Regions from separate parts of the Marinomonas sp. 63XJN7_7_ISO-PGPR-S23-202 genome, predicted to be linked through region 1. Evidence: predicted binding sites of a transcription regulator. Region 1 holds the regulator's gene; the other holds the start of a gene.
The links. Region 1 encodes sigma-54, which starts transcription at its own class of promoters, with help from an activator protein. Its sites were predicted from a motif close to TGGCACNNNNNTTGCTNT; they were not measured.
Positions count from the first base shown of each region.

Region 2: a site for sigma-54 is predicted at 1,896-1,913, ahead of flgB (flagellar basal body rod protein FlgB). Genes of this name have one in related genera too.

Region 1 is NZ_CM149677.1:2,889,766-2,897,752, forward strand. Features, by position in the region: gene mlaD (outer membrane lipid asymmetry maintenance protein MlaD) at 1-99, opposite strand, end outside; gene mlaE (lipid asymmetry maintenance ABC transporter permease subunit MlaE) at 101-886, opposite strand; gene AC0VYG_RS13425 (ABC transporter ATP-binding protein) at 883-1,626, opposite strand; gene AC0VYG_RS13430 (calcium/sodium antiporter) at 1,853-2,815, shown strand; gene lptC (LPS export ABC transporter periplasmic protein LptC) at 2,815-3,381, shown strand; gene lptA (lipopolysaccharide transport periplasmic protein LptA) at 3,365-3,895, shown strand; gene lptB (LPS export ABC transporter ATP-binding protein) at 3,896-4,621, shown strand; gene AC0VYG_RS13450 (RNA polymerase factor sigma-54) at 4,709-6,208, shown strand; gene AC0VYG_RS13455 (PTS sugar transporter subunit IIA) at 6,226-6,678, shown strand; gene AC0VYG_RS13460 (HPr family phosphocarrier protein) at 6,705-6,974, shown strand; gene mgtE (magnesium transporter) at 6,983-7,987, shown strand, end outside.
Region 2 is NZ_CM149677.1:3,999,259-4,007,245, forward strand. Features, by position in the region: gene AC0VYG_RS18545 (flagellar hook-basal body complex protein) at 1-226, opposite strand, end outside; gene AC0VYG_RS18550 (flagellar hook assembly protein FlgD) at 239-994, opposite strand; gene flgC (flagellar basal body rod protein FlgC) at 1,004-1,456, opposite strand; gene flgB (flagellar basal body rod protein FlgB) at 1,462-1,857, opposite strand; gene AC0VYG_RS18565 (CheR family methyltransferase) at 2,141-2,971, opposite strand; gene AC0VYG_RS18570 (chemotaxis protein CheV) at 3,046-3,978, opposite strand; gene flgA (flagellar basal body P-ring formation chaperone FlgA) at 4,151-4,843, shown strand; gene flgM (flagellar biosynthesis anti-sigma factor FlgM) at 4,960-5,274, shown strand; gene AC0VYG_RS18585 (flagella synthesis protein FlgN) at 5,315-5,794, shown strand; gene AC0VYG_RS18590 (helix-turn-helix domain-containing protein) at 6,244-7,260, shown strand; gene AC0VYG_RS18595 (APC family permease) at 7,493-7,987, shown strand, end outside.

The DNA of each region.
Region 1 (7,987 bases):
AAACGCCAATCCGCTTACTTGTATGGCAAGATAAACAAAAGCCACGACCCCCAAAACAATGAAACAACCTACCAATAACTCAACGCGCTTACTTCTCATCCTAAAAATCTCCAAACATCGCAGCGGTTAAAATAAAATCTAATGCTAAAATAGACAATGAACCCAAAACGACGGTTCGAGTAGTCGCTTTCCCAATCCCTTCTGATGTCGGAACACATTCATAGCCCTGATAGACAGCGATCCAAGTCACCACAACAGCAAATACTACCGCTTTGATTACGCCATTCATGACATCCGTATCAAAGTTAACGGATTGCTGCATAAGGGTCCAAAACGCCCCATCACTCACACCAAGCCAACCAACAGAGACAAGCATACCGCCAATGATACCCGCCGCCGAAAATACAAAACTAAGCAAAGGCAAGGAAATCACACCAGCAATAAATCGCGGCGCAATCACACGACGTAAAGGATCCACCCCCATCATTTCATAACTGGAGAGCTGCTCTGTTGCCTTCATCAAACCTATTTCGGCAGTAAGCGATGACCCAGCTCGACCAGCGAACAACAACGCCGTCACCACAGGTCCCAATTCACGTAACAAAGACAAGGCTAACAATTGACCAACAGACCCTGATGAGCCAAATTTTGCCAAAATACTATAACCTTGTAGGGATAATACCATTCCGATAAAAGTACCGGATACAATGATAATAACCAGAGACAGCACGCCCACTGAATACAACTGGCGAATCAAAAGATTAATAGATTCCCCTAATCGAACAGGTAAACGCACAAGACTTTGAACAATAAATATTCCCGCTCTTCCAACTGCCTCCAGCCAATCTAAAAAACCAGCGCCCAAAGAAATCAAACTATTTATCATCTTTGACTCCTCTGTTCATCAGCAACACTTTCCGGATAATGAAATGGAACAGGACCATCAGGCTCCCCATTTAAGAACTGTTTTACTTGCGCATCATCAGAGGCACGAATATCGCTGGGTGTCCCTTGAGCAATGACATAACCACCAGACAAAATACAGACATGATCTGCAATGGATAAGGACTCTTCTACGTCATGGGACACCACGATTGAAGTAATACCAGACCCATCATTTAATTGACGAATCAGCTCGACTAGAACCCCTTTAGAAATGGGATCTTGACCCGTAAATGGTTCATCAAACATAACCAACTCAGGGTCCAATGCGATCGCCCTAGCAAGAGCGACACGTCTAGCCATCCCCCCTGACAATTCAGAAGGGAATAACTTTGCCGCACCTCGCAACCCCACGCTGTGCAATTTCTCGAGCACAATACCTTCGATTTTACTCGCATCAAAATTGGTATGTTCTTGCAGAGGAAAAGCGACATTTTCAAAAACAGACATATCACTGAATAAGGCACCACTTTGAAAAAGCATACCCATTTTCTCTCTGACTTTATATAAATCTGAACGAGACAAAGAATGAATATCCTGCCCATCAACAAAAACATGACCACTGTCTGGATAAAGCTGCGCAGCGATTAGCTTTAAGAGAGTCGTTTTTCCGGTTCCACTTGGCCCCATCACAGCGGTGATTTTTCCACGAGGAATATCCAGCGACACATCTTCATATATCACCCTCTCCCCTCTTGAAAAGCGAAGATTCTGTACTTTTATATACCTATCCAGCACGGACTCACCTATCCTTTCCCAATATAATAGTTGCTGATACTAACACTCGCCCTTATAAAATAGAATCGCGCAATAAACGGAATCGAAATTGTTTCAAAGATCAAGTCTTGAATTTACACAGCAAACCTCATTAAATGGGACATCTTTTTGATTCGAGAGTAAATAAGAGGTTATGCTGCTGTTTTCCGCTGCTCTAATTGCAGGCTTAGTCTTGCTGGTTATTAGTTCTGATAAATTCATTGAACATGCGGCACTCGTTGCCGAAAAACTAGAAGTGAGCCCCATTGTTATTGGAGTAATCTTGGTGGGACTGGGCACCTCTGCGCCCGAAATGGTTGTGTCGGCGATTGCATCATTTGATAATGCGCCAGGCATTGCTATCGGTAACGTATTAGGTTCTAACATTGCCAATATCGCGCTGGTTTTCGGCGCCACTCTGTTGTTCTCCGCCGTCCCGGTTACGAAAGATTTGATGCGTAAGGAGGTCCCCCTTGTTTTAACCATCACCCTGGTTACTGGCTGGTTACTTCATGATGGTACCTTAAGTTTTTCAGACGGTATCGTATTAGTTTTCATGTTTATTATCATGATGATCGTCATGCTAAAAGGCAGCAAAAACCTTGAAGAGCAACTTTCCAGTGAGCTCCCCGAGGATGATGGCAGCCCTGTCGGCAAATCCCTATGCATTTCACTTGTCAGTCTAGTGGTTCTGATAGGCAGCTCGAAACTGCTTGTTTGGGGAGCCATCGGTATTGCTTCCGCTCTTGGTGTCAGCGACATGGTGATTGGTTTAACTATCGTGGCCGTCGGCACCAGCCTACCTGAGCTAGCTGCATCAATCAGTAGTGTACGTAAAGGCCATCATGATATCGCCATTGGCAACATCTTAGGTTCAAATATGTTCAACTTGGCGACAGTGTTACCACTGCCCGCGTTAATCGCACCAGGCGTGATTGATCAAACCACATCGGGACGAGATTTCTATTGGGTTCTAGGTTTAACGGTTGCCTTGTCCTTACTCATCTATGGATTTGCCAAAACCAAAAACCAAAGCATTCCTCGCTGGATAGCCATTCCCTTACTCGTTTCGTACGCTGTCTATATTTTCTTCGTTAGCACAGGGGATTCTGTCTAATGATCAAAGCAAGCCACAAAAAACTACTACTGGGGGCTGGCGGCATTGCGATCGTTACTCTTTTTTTCTGGGCTGGCTCATCTGATAATAAAAATTTGCTTCAAACCGACAATCTGAGTAGCACCCCCGATTACTTCATTACAAAAATACACGCCACAGAATTTGACCAAGATGGCAAACTGATAGAAACCTTAACCGCAGATAGAGCTCTACATTACAACAAAGGTGCAAGGACACTTCTCGAAAACCCAAAGGTAAAAAGAGTTGAAAAAACGGGGAACTGGGAAGCACAAGGAAAAAAAGGGATAATTGAAGATGGCAGTAGTGATATTCTACTAACTGATGATGCATCAGCCGTAAAACATTACGTAGACTCACCAGACATCACACTAACAGCGGACAATATTCGTTATTTAGATAAACAGCAGTCACTTACGAGTACAGGAAATGCAAAAATATACTCAACACAAGGCGAAACATCTGCCGATGTCATTGTCACTTATATCAACACAGAAGAAGTTAAAATGACAGGATCTGTAAGAGGACAGTATGAAGCAACACATTAAGGTATGTACTTTCTTAGCCGGCTTATTCGTAAGCCAATGGGTACTAGCGCTTCCAGATGATACAAGCAAACCATTAAATATACAGTCCAATCAAGCCCATTTTGATCAAAAAACAGGCGAAGCCGTCTATACAGGTGACGTATTTGTAAAACAAGGTTCGATTGAAATTCAAGCCCAGTATCTGAAAGTCATCACCAATCCTAAGACGCGTAAATTCACCGAACTCATTGCAACGGGCCACCCTGCCAAATTTAGCCAACAAATCGATTGGCAAGGTAATATGATGATTAGTCGTGGTAATAAAGTCATCTATAAAACCGCTCAGTCCAAAGTGGAAATTTTTGGGGACGGCTACTTAAACAGAATGGATGACAAAATCACCGCCGACCATATTGTCTACTACATCAAAAATGGCACCTTCAGCGCCGAGAAAGAAGGATCAGGCCGAGTTTCCATGACGCTACAGCCACAAACCGAAAAAAAACAAGCATCACCACAGAAAAAAGAGAAGTAAATGGCCGTTTTAGAAGCAAAAAATCTCGCAAAAAGTTATAAAAAACGCCAAGTGGTTAAAGATGTTTCCCTCTCTGTCGAATCAGGCCAGGCGGTTGGCTTACTCGGACCGAATGGCGCGGGTAAAACAACCTGTTTTTATATGATCGTTGGCATGGTCACCAATGACGCCGGCGGCATCTTTATCGATGGCCAGGACATCACCAAATATGCCATGCATACCCGTGCTCAAAAAGGCATAGGCTATCTCCCGCAAGAAGCGTCTATTTTTAGAAAAATGTCGGTAGAAGACAACATTTACGCCATTCTTGAAACACGAAAAGAGCTTAATAGAGCCCAAAGAAAAGAGCGATTAGAAAGCTTATTAAAAGAATTTCATGTTACTCACATTCGCTCTAACTTGGGTATGGCGCTGTCTGGGGGGGAGCGTCGCCGAGTTGAAATCGCCCGGGCACTCGCGATGAACCCCAAGTTCATATTACTTGACGAGCCATTCGCTGGTGTGGATCCTATTTCAGTGGGCGATATAAAGCTCATTATCAGGCATTTACAAGAAAGTGGTATTGGTGTGTTAATTACCGACCACAACGTCAGAGAAACTCTCGACATCTGTGATAAAGCCTACATTGTTGGTAATGGACACATCATCGCATCAGGGGATGCCGATACCGTTATCAACAACGAACAAGTGAAAAAAGTCTACTTAGGTGACGACTTCCGCTTATAACCTCTTATTTTTGCAACTCAAAGGGAGTAACATGCATAACTTGTTCCATCTTTCTTACTTTCAACTTAACGATAAAAGAGTTGCTCTATGAAGCAGTCTTTACAATTAAAGCTTGGTCAACAACTGACCATGACGCCACAGTTGCAGCAAGCCATTCGTTTACTGCAGCTTTCAACGTTGGATCTTAAACAGGAGATCCATGAATTTTTAGAGTCTAATCCGCTACTGGAAATTGATGATGAGGAATACACTTCTAGTGATGCCCCATCAGCATTGAAAGAACGCGATAGTGATAGCGACAACACACACGCGTCTGAAAAAAAGGTTGAGTCAAACAGCAGCGAAGAAGCAAAGGTCGAATCAGAATGGACCGATAGTATTCCAGAAGAGCTATCCATTGACAGCGATTGGGACGATACCTACCAAAATTCAGCAGCGTCTGTCAGCCACTCCAACAGCTATGAAAATGATGGGGATTTTGAAAGTCGTAACGCACCAGAAGAAAGCATTCAAGACCATTTAATTTGGCAGCTCAACCTCACCCACATGTCAGATAGGGATATTGAGATTGCTTACGCCATCATTGAGTGTGTTCAGTCCGATGGGTATTTAAGCATTTCCCCAGATGAAATTTGGGAGTCATTGACCTCTGAACTTGAAGACCTTGAGCTTGATGAGGTCATTGCGGTTCAACACCGCTTACAACGTTTTGATCCCGTTGGTGTATGCTCTATTGATCTGCGTGATTGCTTGTTAGTTCAATTAGAACTGTTCCGCGAGCACCCTTTGTATAAGAGCACCTATAATTTAGTAGACAACTATCTCCCTCTGCTTGGTAATCGAGATTTCACTCAATTAAGCCGAAAAACAAAACTAAAGGAAGAATCGCTCAAAGAAGTGATTGAACTGATCCAGCAACTTAATCCTCGACCAGGGTCCATCATTGACACGGACGATACCGATTATGTTATCCCCGATGTGTCTGTACGAAAACGCAATAACGTCTGGCAAGTTGAACTGAATAATGACGCTCTGCCACCGGTTAAGATAAACGAAACCTACTCCGCCATGGCAGCAACAGCTTCCACATCAGAAGATGTCACGTACATCAAAAACTCCTTGCAAGAAGCAAAATGGTTCATGAAAAGCTTGCAAAGCCGCAATGAAACTTTACTAAAAGTCACTAGTTGCATTGTGAATCGACAGATCGACTTCTTCGAACTCGGTGAAGAAGCTATGAAACCTATGGTGCTTCATGATGTCGCAGAAGAGGTCGGCATGCATGAGTCTACTATTTCTCGAGTAACCACACAGAAATACATGCATACTCCTAAAGGCATTTTTGAGCTGAAATATTTTTTCTCCAGTCATGTCAATACCGCTTCTGGAGGGGAATGTTCTTCGACCGCTATTCGAGCTATGATTAAGAAGCTCGTTAGCGAAGAACCAGCCAAAAAACCGCTTAGTGACAACAAACTAGCCAGTATTTTAGCGGAACAAGGTATTCAGGTTGCTAGGCGAACTGTAGCAAAATATCGTGAGGCGATGAATATTCCGCCTTCCAATGAACGCAAACGACTCATCTAATACGGATACATTTCTTTATGCCTTTGAAATCTATATTAAAAGCTGAACTCGTTATCGCCAAACAAGATATTATCAGCAAGAAACGCGTACTAGAAAGTATTGCTGAAGTTGCATCAAACCGGTTACATTGCGACAACGAAGCAGTTTATGATGCATTACTAGGACGTGAAAAACTTGGCAGTACTGGCATAGGCAATGGCATTGCCATCCCCCATTGCCGTTTGGAGAGTGCCAACCACACAGCTCTAGTTGTCATGTCATTGCAATCCGCCATTAATTTCGACTCCGTGGACAAGAAAAATGTGGATTTAATTTTTGCTTTGATTGTGCCGCCAAGCGAATGCGACAACCATTTATCGACCCTATCAGAAATTGCCGAGCTGGCGCAATCTACCGAAAAACTCAATAAATTAAGAGCGGCCGAGACCAATCAAGCCCTTCTTACTGAGTTAGAATCATTATTGAATTAGATTTAATCTTAATTAAGGAAAAAGGTATGTTGGAAGAGTCTGTCACCATTATCAACAAACTTGGCCTTCATGCACGAGCCGCAGGAAAACTAGTCGAAACCACTTCTCGCTTTTCTTGCGATGTTACCATCGAGAAAGACGGGCGTAATGTCGATGGTAAAAGCATTATGGCAATGATGATGCTAGCTGCTGGCAAGGGCACGGACATCACCATTAAAACCAATGGTGAAGATGAAGAAGATGCCATCAAGGCCATTATTGCATTAATCAATGATCGCTTTGGGGAAGATGAATAAGGACAACAATGCCAGATAAAAATACACTCGCCCACCTACAAACGGTCACAGAGTCTTTAGAGTCTGGCGCCACATTACAAACGCGCTATTTATTAAATGGCGCTTTACCCGCACAAGATGTTGCTAGCCTTTTAGAATCCTCTCCCCCTAAAGAACGTAAGCAGCTTTGGGAACTCATTGAAGACAAAAACCAAGGCGAGGTTCTTCAATACCTAAACGAAGACATACGCCTACAGTTTCTAGAGAATATGAGCACCCAGCGGGTGGTTGCCGTATCTGAACACTTTGAAAGCGATGATTTAGCCGACTTACTGCAACACCTGCCAGACAAGGTGGTAAGTGAAGTCCTCTTATCCATGCCTCCTCAGGACAGACTAAGAGTTGAGGCCTTATTAAGCTACTCGGAAGACTCCGCCGGTGGCTTAATGAACACAGACACCATTACCATTCGCCCTAACGTCACCTTGGACAGAGTATTTCGTTACCTTCGACAATATAAACAAATTCCTGACATGACAGATAGCCTGTTAGTTGTCAGCCGCTCAAACCGACTTTTGGGAACGCTTCCCTTAGCCAAACTCCTAGTCTGTGATACAAAAACCACTGTACGAGACATTATGGAGACAGACCACACCGCCATCCACTCAGACACATCCGTAAGCGAAGTCGCCCAAGTGTTTGAAAAAATGGATTTGGTCTCCGCCCCCGTTATTGATCGCAGTACGGGAAAGCTACTTGGGCGTATTACCATTGATGACGTGGTCGATGTTATTCGGGATGAAGCCGAACACTCCATGCTCAGTATGGCCGGTTTGGAAGACGACGAAGACACTTTCTCGCCAATCATGAAAACCACTCGCCGTCGTGCTGTTTGGTTAGGAATCAACTTAATCACCGCCTTTATTGCCTCGTACGTCATCGGTCTTTTTCAACACACTCTCAACCAAGTTGTTGCGCTGGCCGTTTTAATGCCCATTGTTGCCAGCATGGGAGGCATCGCCGGCTCTCAAGTT
Region 2 (7,987 bases), 1.1 Mb from region 1:
ATTTCAAATTACCAGAAGAAAATTCTTGCGCAACTTTAGATACCCCCACCCCCGAACCAATGGAGTTATTACTGCCTGCCCCTAACACATTGGTACTATATAGATCATCAAACTCGACACGAGACTTTTTAAAACCTGTTGTATCCGCGTTAGCGATGTTGTTACCTGTTACATCCAAGTAATCAGCGGATGCCTTGATGCCTGATAACGCTGTATTAAATCCCATAATCTGCTCCGGTTAACCTAATATTTCCAATTTGTTAGTCAGTTTAATCTTTCCATGATTCTCGACATTTAACATAGTACCGTCTTTGCCATTAATCGTTACGCCCTGAATACGAGCGGGTAATTGAATAGGCATAGCAGCTACTTGACCTTTCTTGTTGACTGATGAAGCGGCAAAATGATATTCGCCAGGTGGCAATTCTTTACCTTTATCGTCTTTCCTATCCCACTTAACATCGTTTTCTGTCAATTTCTGCGTACGAACCAACTTATTATTGGCGTCGAAAATCTTTAGCTCTGCGGAAGTTGAGCCCTTGGGGATATCTGTTTTAAGATCAATAGAGTGCTGAGAATCACTTACTGAAAGTTTATTTCCAGGCATCAATAACGACTTCCCCACTAAACTCGAAGCACCAATCGCCTGATTGGATGTAAGAGCCGTTGTCATATTCTTGAGTTGGTCTGAAATACCCGATAACTTTTCCAAAGAACTAAACTCTGACATCTGGGCTACCATGTCATTAGTGTCTTGCGGAGCGGTTGGGTCTTGATTTTTAAGCTGTTGAATATACAGCTTTAAAAATACGTTTTTATCCGCCAACCCTTTCGTCGGATCTTTCTTTGGGTCTTTTATATTATGAGCATCAGCGGCAGCAGGGTCTTTTACACTCCCCTTATGCTCACTTTTCTTCAAACTCGCTTTCGCACCATCTGTGCCGTACTGAGCAATCAGGTTTTTTAAACCATTGTTATCAGATATATTTGCCATACATCACCCCTATGATGACTGTCCAAGCGTGAGCATCTTTTGCATCATGCTTTTAGCTGAATTCATAATATCGACATTCGTTTGAAAAGAACGCGATGCAGACATCATATCCGCCATTTCTTCAATCGGATTAACATTTGGGTAATAGACATACCCTTTCGCATTCGCCATTGGATTATCCGGCTCATACCTTGGCTTAAGCGGTGCTGAGGATTCCACGATGCCATCAACTTTGACACCCACTCCCGCTCCACTATCATCATCTGTAGTATCACCCCAACCATTGTCCTTCATGGAGTTGACCATCATTTCAGAGAAAACAGGCTTACGGGCTCGATACGTTTGATCTGCTGAGCTTGCCGCACTATCAACGTTCGCCATATTACTCGCTACTGTATTTAAGCGAATGGTCTGGGCACTCATTGCAGACCCTGCGATATTAAAAATATTACCTAAAGACATACTGATTAATTCCCGCTAAGCGCTTTTTTCATGCCACTGATTTTTCTATCCAAAAACATAAAACTGGTATCAAATTGCAAAGAGTTCTTAGCGTATTCTGCTTTTTCTCTTTGCATATCAACCGTGTTGCCATCCAAAGAGGGCTGACTTGGATTGCGATACAAAAGGCCATTATCGCCGTCGCCAAATTCACTCACACCATTTATATGTCGCTTATTATCTACCGCTAAATACAGTTTGTTTTTCTCATTGTTAAACATGGAGTCGAAAGTAATGTCTCTGGCTTTGTAATTTGGCGTATCCGCATTCGCAATATTATTTGCCAATACAGCAGCGCGAGCACTGCGAAACTCCAGCATTTTGTCATGCCCTGCAAATGCTTTTTCAAATGATATAGCCATGCTTCTCTCTTCATACAATGATCAAACGTATAAAGTAAAAAGCAATAATAATGCCAAATTAAAAAATACTTTAAAATCAATTGATTATGAATTTTTTATTGGTAATCGGCAAAAAGCGGCAACGTAACAAAATCCATAAAGGCGAGGCCCCACGAAGAGGAAGAAGACATGAACGCAAAAGGCTCCTCTTGGCGTAACGGCAAGAGGAGCCTTGAAAGGTCGCTTTCAAAGAGGAGACTAACATACGGCCTCTTTACTGCAACAAAGTCATAATAATTTGTTGTTATTTCGCTCTATAAACAATCCCTGGATGGCATTGGACAATCTCAAACAAATCGGATAAACCACTTAAGGCTTCAGAACCACCGAGAAACAGGTAACCGCCAGGATTCAAAGAAGCATGCATTCGCCTCAAGATATCCATCTTCAAATCTGCGGTAAAATAAATCAGCACATTACGACAAAAGATGACATCAAATTTGCCAAGTCCTGAAAATGAATCAATCAAATTTAAGTAGCGAAAATCAATACGTGCACTTAAAGAAGGTTTCACCTTCCATGTAGTATTGTTAATTTTATCGAAATACTTGCGTTGCATATCATCACCCAGACCACGGGCAATGGCTAAGCTATCATACTCACCTTGTTTAGCATGCTGTAAAATATTGGTACAAATATCGGTCGCAACAATCTTTTCACCTGGCCTTAACACACCAGGACGAGACGCTTTGAACTCCTCTATTACCATACTAATGGAGTAAGGTTCTTGTCCTGTTGAAGAAGCAGCCGACCATATTTTCAGAGGCGACTTCGTCATTTCAGGCAGAATTTTTTCTTTCAGAATTTTAAACGGATGAGAGTCACGAAACCATAAGGTTTCATTGGTCGTCATCGCGTTAATCACTTCTTCTTTTAATTTTGTACTTCCGGCACGTTCAAGAACATCAACTAACTGCTCTATCTTACTAAAATTTTCTCTTTCTAAGATCTTCCCTAATCGACTTGCCACTAAGTACTGTTTATTATCACTTAATGAAATGCCACATACTTTTTGAAGAAAATCTCGAAACCTTAAATAGCCGTTTGGTGTTATTGCATTCGTACTACTGAGCATTAGAACTCCTAAAACAGCAGCTAAAAGGATCAGACACAGCGTCAAAAATCATCAGAGTCACATCACACTTGCACTCAGTCATCGGATTGAATCTTGACCGTTTCGATCGCTAAGCGTGCTAGCTCATCAGGTTGGAACTTAGCCAAAAAGCCATCCGCTCCGACTTTTTTTACCATGGCCTCATTAAACACACCGCTTAACGATGTATGGAGTAGAATAAACAAATCTTGTAAACGGCTGTCATTACGAATGGCCGTGGTTAGCGTATAACCATCCATCTCAGGCATCTCAATATCAGAGATAACCATCGCAAATTCTTTCGTCACATCCGCGCCATCCGCCACCATACCTTGAAGATAATTCAGAGCTTCACGACCATCATTCAAAACCGTTGTAGCAAAACCCACTTGCTCCATACAGCGCTTAATCTGCTTACGAGCAACAGAGGAGTCATCTACGATCAAAATATGATGCTGCTTCGCATTACTTTGGATACCAGCGTTAATGATACCATCCGTAATATCCTGACGGGTTGGTGCAACCTCAGACAAAATTTGTTCCACATCAATAATTTCAACCATTTCTTTGTCAACCTGACAAACAGCGGTTAAGTAATTGTCATTAGATAAGCCTTTTGGGGGTGGCTGAATATCGCTCCAATTCATATTGACAATACGCTCAACACCGCGCACCAAAAACCCTTGAATACGACGGTTATATTCTGTGATGATGACAAAACATTGGGCAATGTTTTCAATCGGGCTAGCCCCTGTCGCCAGCCCCAGATCTAAAATAGGAATGGTGCCACCACGAATATGAGCCACACCTCGAACAACAGGACTACTGTGGGGCATGGAAGTTAGCTTAGGACACTGCAATACTTCTTTCACTTTAAACACGTTAATGCCATATATTTGCTTGCCATTTAAGCGAAAGAGCAGCAATTCCAGGCGGTTCTCCCCAACAAGTTGGGTACGCTGATTAACGCTATCGAGAACACTGGCCATAAAGCCTCCTATGTGTATTCGTAAATTCAGTATTCACTGAAACTAATTAATATTAAAATATATTCTCAATGATAGAGTGATTTTTGCTATTTTACTAATACCTTATAGTAACTCAATGTACTTAATGCATTAACTAAGAACGTACTCACTACTAAACTAAAGAGAGTAGACCATGCGACTAATAAGGCTAATGTTAGCCTTCTCTTGCCTTCAGGCCAGCACTACGTTTGCTTTGTCAATAGAAGATCAAGTTCAGAACTACATCAATAACGTTGAAATTCCTCGTCTATCAGGAAATTACCCTGATGCGTCGGTGTCCATTACCCTCAACAACAAAATCTCGCTTAGTTACCTGCCAACTTGCAAAGACAAACACATTCAAATAAAAAATCAGCGACCTAGTGCATCCAAACGCACCACCTACTCAATTAGCTGCAACCATCCAATGTGGAAGTCCTACCTCCCCGTCACTCAGAGCATTTTAATCCCTGCTTTTAAAACGCTCGAACCCATTAATAGAGGACAAGCTTTCACCAAACAGAATATTGGCATTGGCAACGTGGATTTAACCAATTTACGAGGTCAAGTATATACCCCCCAAAACCCACCTTATGGTCTTGTTGCTTCCAGAAATTTGCGCATCAACACCTTTATTTCTGATAACGTCACCCAAAAGCCCACCCTTATAAAAAAAGGCCATCAAGTCCTCATTACGGCCCAGAGTGGCAACATCACAGTTAAAATGAACGGTATTGCCCTGCAAAATGGCGTCGAAGGTCAACAAATACGAGTTAAAAATACCAGCTCAGGTAGAATAATATATGCAAAAGTTGTAACGGACAGTGAGGTTCTTGTAAACTACTGACTATTCTTTGGTCTATTTCGGTTTTTTATATCGACTTTTACGCAAAGTTTAACTAAAGTCTTACGAGCAATGGTCGTTAACAGAGACAGATAAATTATTTAAGGCGGTAAACCCCCATGGCAATACACTTTACAGGGTTATCCAATCAAAGCAGCGTCACGAAAAACGAGCGTGCCACGAAAGACGATGCGAATAAACACTCTGTTGATACCTCGTCGAACCCAAGTTCTAATAACTTAATGGCTGCGGATACAGTCAAACTCAGCGGGACGGCAAAAACACTGAAACATCAAGAATCACGCATTAATAGTATGCCTGAAATTGACCAGGAAAAGGTAGATCGTATCAAAAACGACCTAGCCTCTGGCAATTATAAAATAGATACACAGAAGCTTGCTCACAACATGGCTTCTATGGACTCATTGTTCTAGACTATAAGGCATCCTCTTATAGTCTAGCTCGGTCAATTTTATGATCCCTATCGAACCGGTTTTTATCAGAAGTAAAGAAATCCTCACAGAGCTCGTGATGCTTCTAGATAACGAGCGCTCAGCATATGGCCAACTAGACAACCAATCGATTGTTCAAATAGCGGAACAGAAAAGAGCATTGCTCGATGAAATGAGCATGCTGAATGAGCGCCGACTCAATATTTTGATTAAATTTAATATCTTGGACAGAGACAATCCCCTAGAAGACGACTTTAAGACTTGGCTTAAAGAGCAAGACAGCTCTATGGATGATACACGTTTACTGATATCTGAATGTGAAACACTGCTAAGTAAGTGCAAAACCAAAAATCAAACCAACGCCCGCATCCTTCACACCCTACAAAAACGTAACAAGCACCTTTTCGAGTTATTGCAAGGCCACAGTAGTAAAAATAAAGTGTACACAGCAAGAGGCTCAACCCAACCTGTAAGCAGTAAGCACACCTTAGGCCGTGCCTAAACATTACAGCCTATCTACAAAATCATCTATTTAACAATGTGATAAAGTGCACCTAAAAATGGGTAAAAAAGAAACGAAAATGCCCTTTCATAAAGCATATATTGGAAAATATGCACAAAATATAAACAACACTGACTTATATCAAAAAAATATATATTTCTCAAAATATGAGAACAAGATATTTTTTATCGCTAAAATTACTTACAGCTTTCACAAAAATCTTAGTTTTTTTCAACTTCAAAACCCCTGTAAAACCAATGATTAAACAACTATCTAGAATATAGTGGTTTATCCACCACCCTTTCATCTTCATCGTTCAGTCTTGTCTGTCAGCACAAAAAAACATACTTCCTTACATGCTCTTCATCTTCTCTTATAGAATCCATTGGCCTGTATTTTGCTTTGTTTACACAACAACACAATATAGTGATGAAAAAGAGGTAATGTCTATGGTGGCGGAACATCTTACTAACGGCTTTCGTAGTGAATCAGGTATTCATGAAATAACAGCACACAGTCAGATCCTAAGAGAGTGCCATCTCAATTATGAACAACTTTCGACAGGCCAGTTTGAGGGCTCTCTTAAAGAACTTTGGCTGGAAGGCATACAAATTTACGAAGAGAGTCTATCGAGATCCGTTTTTCAGTATGGTGAGTCCAGAAAAAACTCACTAAGCTTTTCAGTATTTAATCAACTCGACAGTGAGGCCCGTTGGCTAGGAAAGCCTATCCAAAAAGATGATGTATCTTGGTGTGGTTTTCAAGAAGAGCTGATGCTACAAACGCCAGAGAACTGTAGCTTACTCGTCGTTAGCGTACCCGAGGAACTCCTCTCTGACTTAACAGACAACCCCTACCCTAAAGTTGGAGCACTCACCAACAAAACTCTTGTTCAAGGTTTCAAGCATGAGTTTAATTCGATCCTCTCTAACATGAGCCAACATTCGTTATTGTTTAATCAACCTGCCGCCATCAAACAATTTAAAAGTGACATGCGAGAATTGGTGATGCTGCTTTTTCAAGCTCAAGAAAAAAGCCCTGAAAAAAGAAATATCTCACGGCAAAAAGCACAGCAAATTGTTTGTCAGGCTAGAAAAATTGTCTTAGAACACCCTGAAACCTCCCTAAACGTCGATGAGCTTTGTAAGATTTCACACACTTCTCGTCGAGCGTTACAAAACTGTTTTTTAAGAGTGACAGGCCAAAGCCCTGCGACTTTTTTAAAAAACATACGGCTCAACGCCGTTAGACGAAGCATGTTAAATGATCCCTATGACAATATTTGCAACATTGCGTCACAATGGGGGTTTTGGCACCTTTCTCAATTTACTTGTGACTACAAACGCCTATTTGGAGAACTACCATCACAAACATTGAGTGCACTTCGCTTCGCTCACAAAACGCATCAATCATCACCTACAGAAAGAAGTAGCCTAACAAACAGTCTCGACAACACCCTCATTTAATTTGTGACACATCCTGAGCCATTTCTTACTCACTAAAATGGACTTTACTACCACATAAAAGTCTTATTTTACGACACTAAAAAAGCGAAACGAGACCACAAAATAAAAATAATATTCTCATTTTATGATAATTATATTCATTTTAAAGAAAAAGTGCCGATTCTTGATAACACACTTTCTCGCCACTAAATAGACTGAATATATCCATCATAATTAGAAATAGGAACACGCAATGGAACATCCTAAATTGAAAAAAGAGAGCCTAGGGCTCTGGTCAGTCGTTTTTTTCGTTATTGCTGCAGCCTCACCTTTGACGGGTGCTGTTGGCGCCCTACCTATTGCTTTTATGGCAGGAAATGGTCCTGGTATTCCTGGCATTTATGTCGTTGCGGGAATTTTACTGATGCTATTTAGCTTTGGTTTTATTGCCATGAGCCGTCACGTTGTCAACTCAGGAGCGTTCTACTCATACATAAGTAAGGGGTTAGGCCCGTCGATTGGCTTAGGTGGGTTCTCCATCGCGATGCTAGCCTACTTATCCATGGTTTTTGCTGTGAGTTCTCTATTTGGTTTTTTTGCTAGCATTTTCTTATCTAGCAATTTCGGCATTGACGTTCCTTGGTGGGTATTAGCCGTCGCGAATCAGGTTATCGTGGTCATACTAGGCATTGCCAAAGTGGAAATTGGGGGGCGAATTCTTGGTATTCTAATGCTTCTTGAAGTGGCC